2 linked regions of the Roseisolibacter agri genome follow. The main gene of each other region encodes a partner of the protein of the gene in region 2 in a complex. Links are inferred from orthologs where the notes say so. Each region holds a gene or a part of one and is shown on either strand. Other genes may lie near its edges. The genes, in order: smc and rosag_RS15295.

Region 1 (4,506 bases), 260 kb from region 2 along the record:
AGCACGGAGACGTCGGTGCAGCTGCCCGCGAACGTCGACCGCGCGACGCTGCCGGCGCAGGTGATCGCGCCCGTGCTGCTCGAGAACCGGCCGTGGTTCTACGCGTACGTGGGCGCCTTCCGCACGCGCGAGGAGGCCGAGGCGCTGCGCGACAGCCTCGCGTCGCGCCGCGTGCTGGGCGACGAGTCGGGCGTCGTGGAGCGCACGCCGTTCGCGTTCCTCATCGCCGACAGCGTGCCCGCCGCGCAGGCGCCGCGCCGCATCGCGGAGCTGGAGCGCCGCGACATCCCGTCGTATCCGCTCGCACGCGGCAACGGGCTCGTGGCGCTGTACTCCGGCGCGTTCCGCACGCAGGACGAGGCGGCGTTCCACGCCCGTACCCTTCAGTCGGCGGGGATCCGGCCGCGGCTGGTCTATCGAACCGGGAGAAGTCTGTAAGTGCGCCTGACCAAGCTGGAGCTGCAGGGCTTCAAGAGCTTCGCCGACCACACGTTCCTGCAGTTCGACAAGGGCGCCACGGCCATCGTCGGACCGAACGGCTGCGGCAAGTCGAACGTCTCCGACGCCATCCGCTGGGTGCTCGGCGAGCAGCGCGCGCGCATGCTGCGCGGTGGGAGCATGACCGAGGTCATCTTCCAGGGCTCGTCGGCGCGCCGTCCGGTGAACGTCGCCGAGGTCTCGCTGCACTTCGACAACCGCGAGGGCACGCTTCCGGTCCCGTTCAAGGAGGTCGTCATCACCCGGCGCCTGTCGCGCTCGGGCGAGAGCGAGTACTTCCTGAACCGCACCGCGTGCCGCCTGCGCGACATCCAGGACCTGATGCGCGGCACGGGCCTGGGCGCGGACAGCGGCGTCGTCATCGAGAGCAAGATGATCGACGCGCTGCTCTCGGACCGTCCCGACGACCGGCGCGAGCTGTTCGAGGAGGCGGCGGGCGTGGGCCTCTACCGCGACCGTCGCCGCAGCACCGAGCGCCGCCTCGAGGAGACGAGCGTCGACCTGTCGCGCCTCGATGACCTGATCAACGAGGTCGCGAGCCAGACGCGCGCGCTCGCGCGCCAGCGCAAGCGCGCCGAGCGGCACGCCGAGCTGACCGCGCGCCGCTTCAACGTCGAGCTGACGCTGGCCGGCCGCGAGATGGCGGAGTGGAAGGACGAGCTGGCGCGCCTCGACGCGCGCCTGGCGGAGCTGCAGCTGCTGAACCCGCAGGCCGAGGCGACGCTCGCGGAGTTCGAGCGCGCGCGCGAGACGGCGCAGCAGACGCGCGCCAACGCCGAGGCGCAGCGCGCGGAGCTGGCGCGCATCGTGGCCGCCGAGCGCCAGACGGTGCTGCAGCTGCAGGGCGAGCTCGCGGTGGCCGAGGAGCGGCAGCGCAACGCGACGTCGCGCCGCAGCCGCGCCGAGGAGGAGCAGAAGGAGGGTGAGGCGCTCGGCCTGCGCGTGGCGGAGGAGCGCGAGCGCGCGATCGCCGAGCGCGCGCAGTGCGAGGAGACGCTCTCGGGCGCGGCGCAGGAGCTGGCCGAGCGCGCAGCGCTGGAGGAGGAGACGCGCCGCGCGGTGGCGTCCGCGCGCCAGCGCGTGGAGCAGGCCGAGCGCGCCGCGCGCGAGCTGCGCGAGCAGGCGCGCCGCCTGGAGATCGACCGCGAGGCGACCCAGCGCGAGGAGCAGGAGGTGGGGCTCCGGCGCGCGGCGCTCGACACCGAGCTCGCCGCGCTGGCCGACCGCATGGAGAGCGTGCAGCGCGAGATGGCCGCCGCCGCCGAGGCGCTGGAGCTGGCGCGCGAGCAGGTGGCGCAGGCGCAGTTCGAGCTGGACGAGGCGCGGCTCGCGGTGCGCGCGGCGCGCGACGCCGAGGCGGGCGCGCGCGCGGAGCTCGCGCGCGCCGACGAGATGCGTACGTCGATCCAGGGCAAGATCAACGGGCTCGAGGCGCTGGAGCGCGACCGCGTGGGCCTCGCGCCCGCCGCCGCGCGACTGCTCAAGGAGCGCCAGCAGTTCGGCGACGGCGCGGTGCTCGGGCCGCTGTCGGACTTCGTGACCGCGGGCAGCGAGGCGGCCGCGCTCGTCGAGCGCTTCCTCGGTGCAACCGTGCACGCCGTGGTCGTGCGTGACCGCGACGTCGCGGACCGCATCCGCGGCTGGCACGCGGCCGCGAACCTCGGTCCCCTGCTCCTCCTGCCGGCCGACGCGATTCCCGCGACGTCGCCCTTCGCGAGCGCGACGACGCCCGACGGCATGGCCGTGGACGCGACGGGCCTCGCGGCGCGCGTGCGTGCCGCGGAGCCGGCCGGCAGCTGGGTGCGCGCGCTCCTCGGCGGCGTCGAGGTGCTGGGCGAGGGCAGCGCGTTCGTGGACGCGCGCGGCGCGATGCTGCTCCCCGGGCAGACGTCGGGCCCCGGTCCGCTGCGCCGCCGCGCGGAGCTGAGCGACCTGCGCGCGCAGCTGGAGCAGAGCGACGCGCGACGTGAGGAGGCGCGGCAGGCGCTGGAGGGCGCGCGCGCCGCGCTGGCCGCCGCCGAGGCGCAGCAGGCCGTCGCCGCCGAGGCGTCGACGGTCGCGCAGCAGGAGGCGCGACGCGCGGACGACCAGCGCGCGGAGCTCGAGCGCCGCCGTCAGCGCGCCGATCGCGAGCTGGCCGACGCGCAGCAGCTGGCCGCGCGCCTGTCGCAGCGCGTCGACGAGCTGGCCGAACGCGCGCGGGTGCTGGAAGCGCGCGCGGGCGAGGCGCTGGCGCAGGCGGAGGCGCGCGAGCAGGAGGCCGCGGACGCGCGCGGCGCGCTGGCCGAGAGCGAGCACCAGCTCGAGACCGCGCGCGAGGAGCGCACCGTCTGGCAGGTGGAGCAGGCGCAGGCGCAGGCGCGCCTGCAGGTCGCGGTCGATCGCGAGCGCCGCCTGTCGCACGAGATCCAGACGCAGGCGCAGCGCCTCGAGTCGCTGCAGCGCGAGCTGTCGTCGCTGGCGACGGCCGACAGCGCGCTCGCCGAGCAGATGTCGGTGTGGGCGCTCGACCTCGAGTCCAAGCGGCAGCAGCTGCAGGACGTCGAGGAGCGGCTCGCCGACGCCGAGCAGGCCGTGCAGGGCGCCGACGAGGCGCTGCGCACCGCCGAGCAGGCGCTGGCCGACGTGCGCCGCAGCAACGGCGCGCTGGCCGACGAGTTCCACACCGCGTCGCTGCGCCACACGCAGCTGGCGGGGCGGCGCGATGCGCTGCGCGAGCGGCTGGAGACCGAGTGGCGCCGCCCGCTCGACGACCTGCTGGCGTCGTTCGAGCCGGTGGACGTGGAGGCGGACACTCTGCGCACGGAGCTCGACGAGCTGCGCGGGCAGCTGGAGCAGCTGGGCGTCGTGAACCCACTCGCGATCGACGAGCACGAGGAGGAGGTCCGCCGCCTCGACTTCCTCACCGGGCAGCGCACCGACCTCGCGCAGGCGCGCGCGTCGCTGCAGCAGGCCATCAAGGAGATCGACACGACGGCGCGCGAGCTGTTTCTGGCGACGTTCGCGCAGGCGCGCGAGAACTTCCGTCAGATCTTCATGACGCTGTTCGGCGGCGGCGAGTGCGACCTGCGCCTCGAGAACCCCGACCAGCCGCTCGACTGCGACATCGAGATCCACGCCAGCCCGCGCGGCAAGCGCACGCAGCGCATCCACCTGCTCTCCAGCGGCGAGCGCGCGCTGGTCGCGCTGTCGCTGCTGTTCGGCATCTTCCTCACGAAGCCCAGCCCGTTCTGCCTGCTGGACGAGGTGGACGCGCCGCTCGACGACCAGAACGTCGGGCGCTACGTGCGGATGCTGAACCAGTTCAAGACGAAGACCCAGTTCATCATCATCACGCACAACCCGCGCACCACCACCGAGGCGGCGGACGCGGTGTACGGCGTGACGATGCAGGAGCCGGGCGTCAGCTCGCTGGTGAGCGTGCGGCTGCGTGGCGGGCCGCAGGTGGATGCGGGGCCGACGGAGGCCCCGGCCGATGCAGCCGCGGATGCGGCGGTGGACGCGGAGAGCGACGGCGCGGAGCCGGAGCCCGCGACCGCGGCGACCTGACCGCGCGGTCGCGCACGGTGCATCGCACGTTCGCACGGGAGCGGCGCAGGTCGCTCCGGCTCGCGGTCGTCGCGCGCGCGCTCTTCGCGCTGGCGGCGGCCGCGCTGCTCGTGCCGGCCGGCGTCGCGCGCGCGCAGTCGCAGAGCGTGCAGGTCGTCCCGCCGGCGGCGGGCGGCGACTCGCTGCAGACCGTCACGCCGACCTTCCTGCTGCAGGCGGTCGCGACGGGCCCGGGCCCACTGCGCTTCCGCTTCGAGCTCGACACGACACCGCGCTTCACGCGGCCGCTGCTCGACACGCTCATCACGACCGGCGACAGCACCATCTCGGTGCGGCCGACGCGCGCGATCGACGGCGGCGTTCGCATCTGGTGGCGCGCGACCGTCATCAACCCCGCGGGCCTCGCGACGTCGTCGCCGATCGGTGGCCCGCGCCGCGTGCCGCGCTGGGTCACGCCGC
Region 2 (3,276 bases):
CGACTCCTCGCGCGCCGGCGCGTGCTGCGGCACCGGGCGATCGAGCCCGCGAGCCTGCTCGCGGCGCGCCTGTCGCGACGGACCGCGGCCGGGCGCGCCCGCGGGCAGCTGCGGGCCACCGCGGCGCGCGGGCAGGTCGCCGCCACCGCGCGTGGTCGCCTCGGGGCGCAGGGGGCGCGCGGGCCGCCCCGAGGACGGGCGCGACTCGAACGCGCGCTCGTCGACCGCCGGTTCCGCCGGTCGCGGACGGCGCGGGATCGGGCGCTTGGGCGCCTTCTTCGCCTTCTCGCGCTCCTTCCAGGCGGCGGCGTCGCCACGCTCGGGGCGCGGCGCGCGCTCGGGACGGATCGGCTGCGCCGACCACGCGTCGCGCTCCGACGTCTCCGCACGCGGCGCGCGCGTCGGACGGTCGTAGCGCTCGCCGCGCGTCGGCTTCTCCGTCGGCGCGAACGCGCCGCGCGCAGGGCGCTCGTCGCGCGACGGACGCGCGGAGCGGGCGGGCCGCTCGTCGCGACCGCCGCGCGATGGCGCGCCACGCGACGGAGCGCCGCGGCCCTTCGCGCCGGCCGTCTTCGCGCCACGCGAGGGCGCGCCGCGCGATCCCGCCTTGCCTGCCGGCCGCGACCCGCGGTCGCGGCCGTTCGTCTCGCGCGGGGTCACGGGCGCGTCTCCATTCGGGTGGTCACAACGTGGTCAGGGCGCAATTACAGCGGCCGCGGATCGGCGCGCAGGGCGATCGCCAGCTCGTCGGCGCGCGGCAGCTCCTCCAGGTGGCGCAGCGCGAACTGCTCCAGGAAGGCGGACGTGGTGCCGTACAGCAGCGGACGGCCGAGTCCCTCCGAGCGCCCGACGATGTCGATCAGGCCGCGCTCCAGCAGCGCCTTCAGCACGCCGCCCACCGACACGCCGCGGATCTCCTCGACCTCGGCGCGGCCGATCGGCTGGCGGTACGCGATGATCGCGAGCGTCTCCAGCGACGCCGCGGAGAGGCGCTGCGGACGCTGCGCGAGCTGCGCGCGCTCGATCGCCTCGCTGTACTCGGCGCGCGTCAGCAGCTGCCAGCCGCCGCCCTGCTCGACCAGCTCGAACGAGTGGCCGGTCTCCGGGTCGTCGTAGTGCGCACGCAGCCCGTCGAGCGCCGCCTGCACGTCCTCGGGCGACGCCTCGGCGTCGAGGGCGCGCAGCTCGTCCAGGGGCACCGGACGGCTGCTCGCGAACAGCGCCGCTTCAAGCAGCTTCGCCAGCGGACTCACGCGTGATCTCCACGATCGCGAACGGTTTCGGTTGGGCGAGGCGCAGCTCGCCGAGCTTCGCCATCTCCAGCAGGGCGAGCAGGACGCTGAGGATCTGCCACGGCTCCGCGTCGGCGCCCACGACCTCGGTCCAGCGCGTGCGCGCGCGGAGCGCCAGCGCGCCGCGCACCGACGTGATCGCGCCCGCGACGTCCAGCGCGCGCTGCACCACGTCGTGCACGGTCGGCTCCTTGGCGACGCGCAGCACGCGGTCGACGGCCGACAGCAGCTCGGTCAGCGACAGCGCGAGCGGCGGCACGCCCGCCGGCAGCGCGGCCATCGGCGCGAACGACCCGCGCACGAAGCGGTCGCGGCGCTCCTCGCCCAGGCGGTCCAGGTGCTCGACGACCTCGCGGATCTGCTGGTACTCCAGCAGCCGGCGCACGAGCTCCGCGCGCGGGTCCTCCCAGCTCTCCTCGTCGCCGCTGCGCGGCAGCAGCAGCTGCGCCTTGATGCGCAGCAGGCGCGCGGCCATCTCGAGGTAGTCGGCCGCCTCGTCCAGCGCGAGGTGCTGGATGCGCGCCAGGAACTGCTCGGCGACGCGCGCGATCGGGATGTCGTAGACGTCCAGGCGCTCGTCGCGGATCAGCGACAGCAGGAGGTCGAGCGGGCCGGAGAACTCGGGCAGCTCGACGACGAACGTCGCCGGCGCGCCGGCCGTCGCGGCGTCCTGCGCCGCGCCCTGGGTGGTGGCGGGCGCGATCACAGGCCGCTGACCGGCAGGACGTACGGCGCGACCGTCTGCAGCGCCGCGCGGTTGATCGCGACGGCCGGCGAGAGCCAGGCCCGCAGCGCGCCCTGCCCCATCGAGAGGAAGAGCAGCAGGATCAGCATCCCGAAGCGGCCGAACTCCACGTAGCGGATCGCCCACGCGGGCGGCAGCAGGTACTTCGCGACGTGCGAGCCGTCGAGCGGCGGGATCGGCAGCAGGTTGAAGAACGTCAGCATCAGGTTGAACCAGATCCCGTGCCGCAGCATCTCCTGCAGGAGCGCGAGCGTCGACGTGGCGTCGGGCAGCGCGCGCCCGAGCAAGCCGAGGAGGACGATGAGGAGCGCGCAGACGAACGCGAGGACGAAGTTCGTCGCCACGCCGGCGAGCGACACGATGATGTCGCCGCGCTTGTAGTCGCGGTAGTTGCGCGGCTGGACCGGCACCGGCTTCGCGCCGCCGAAGATCGGCCCGCCCATGACTGCCAGCATGACCGGGAGGATCACGGTCATGAAGGGGTCGATGTGCTTGAGCGGGTTCCACGTCAGCCGCCCGAGCTGGTACGCGGTCGGGTCGCCCTGCTTGTAGGCGGCGTAGCCGTGGGCGTACTCGTGCGCGACCATCGAGAACAGCAGGACGGGTGCGACGAGGACGAGGGTGCGCAGGTCCACCGAGAACGGAAGCGGGAGGGACGGCGCGGGCGCGCCTGGACGCGGTCGGCGGCGCCGGGGATCGGCCGGGAGGCGCACGACCGGGCACACGAGGGGCGCGGACGGCGGCGGCAGCGCGGCGAAACCTAGTGGCGCCCCCAGGGCAAGTCAAAGCGACACACCGTGCAAACCCGTGTCGTGCCTTGACATGGGATACCGGGTGGGCTAGCCTTCGACGCTTCGCGCGACCTGCGCGCCACGTCTGTCATCTGCCTGAGAGTTCTCCAAAGTGCCGAACATCGCCTCCGCCAAGAAGAACATGCGGAAGTCGCGCGCTGCGGCTGTGCGCAACCGCGCGCAGCGCTCGGCGCTGCGGACCGCGCTCAAGAAGGCCCGCGCCGAGGGCGCGCCGGCCGACACGACCGCGCTCGCCGTGAGCCTGCTGGACCGCGCCGCCCGCAAGGGCCTGATCCACAAGAACAAGGCGGCGCGCCACAAGAGCCAGCTCGCCCGCAAGGCGGCGGCGGTCTGAGCGCCTGAGCGTCCAGCGCGAAGCGACGCGGGGCCGGTCCAGTGATGGACCGGCCCCGCGTCGCTTTCCCGGTCTGCGCCGGCCGCCTCAGAG

The links.
Region 1: the proteins of rosag_RS15295 (region 2) and smc are in contact, whole or in part, in a crystal structure (PDB 3ZGX), measured with the Bacillus subtilis proteins. The link is inferred for Roseisolibacter agri from one-to-one orthologs.

Annotation. Positions count from the first base shown.
Region 1 is NZ_BRXS01000004.1:449,468-453,973, reverse strand. The notes cover bases 39-4,247. They hold smc (chromosome segregation protein SMC), read left to right. Parts: upstream 39-438; coding sequence 439-4,047; downstream 4,048-4,247. Other genes in these bases: rosag_RS14165 (hypothetical protein), read left to right, coding at 4,065-4,247; rosag_RS14175 (hypothetical protein), read left to right, coding at 39-438. In the rest of the region: more of rosag_RS14175, read left to right, coding at 1-38; more of rosag_RS14165, read left to right, coding at 4,248-4,506. UniProt on the Bacillus subtilis protein: Required for chromosome condensation and partitioning.
Region 2 is NZ_BRXS01000004.1:704,644-707,919, reverse strand. What follows is about bases 114-3,092. They hold rosag_RS15295 (segregation and condensation protein A), read right to left. Parts: upstream 1,999-3,092; coding sequence 1,228-1,998; downstream 114-1,227. Other genes in these bases: rpsT (30S ribosomal protein S20), read left to right, coding at 2,941-3,092; rosag_RS15290 (site-2 protease family protein), read right to left, coding at 1,995-2,672; scpB (SMC-Scp complex subunit ScpB), read right to left, coding at 705-1,253; rosag_RS15305 (pseudouridine synthase), read right to left, coding at 114-660. Outside these bases: more of rosag_RS15305, read right to left, coding at 1-113; more of rpsT, read left to right, coding at 3,093-3,183; rosag_RS15280 (hypothetical protein), read right to left, coding at 3,271-3,276. UniProt on the Bacillus subtilis protein: Participates in chromosomal partition during cell division. May act via the formation of a condensin-like complex containing Smc and ScpB that pull DNA away from mid-cell into both cell halves.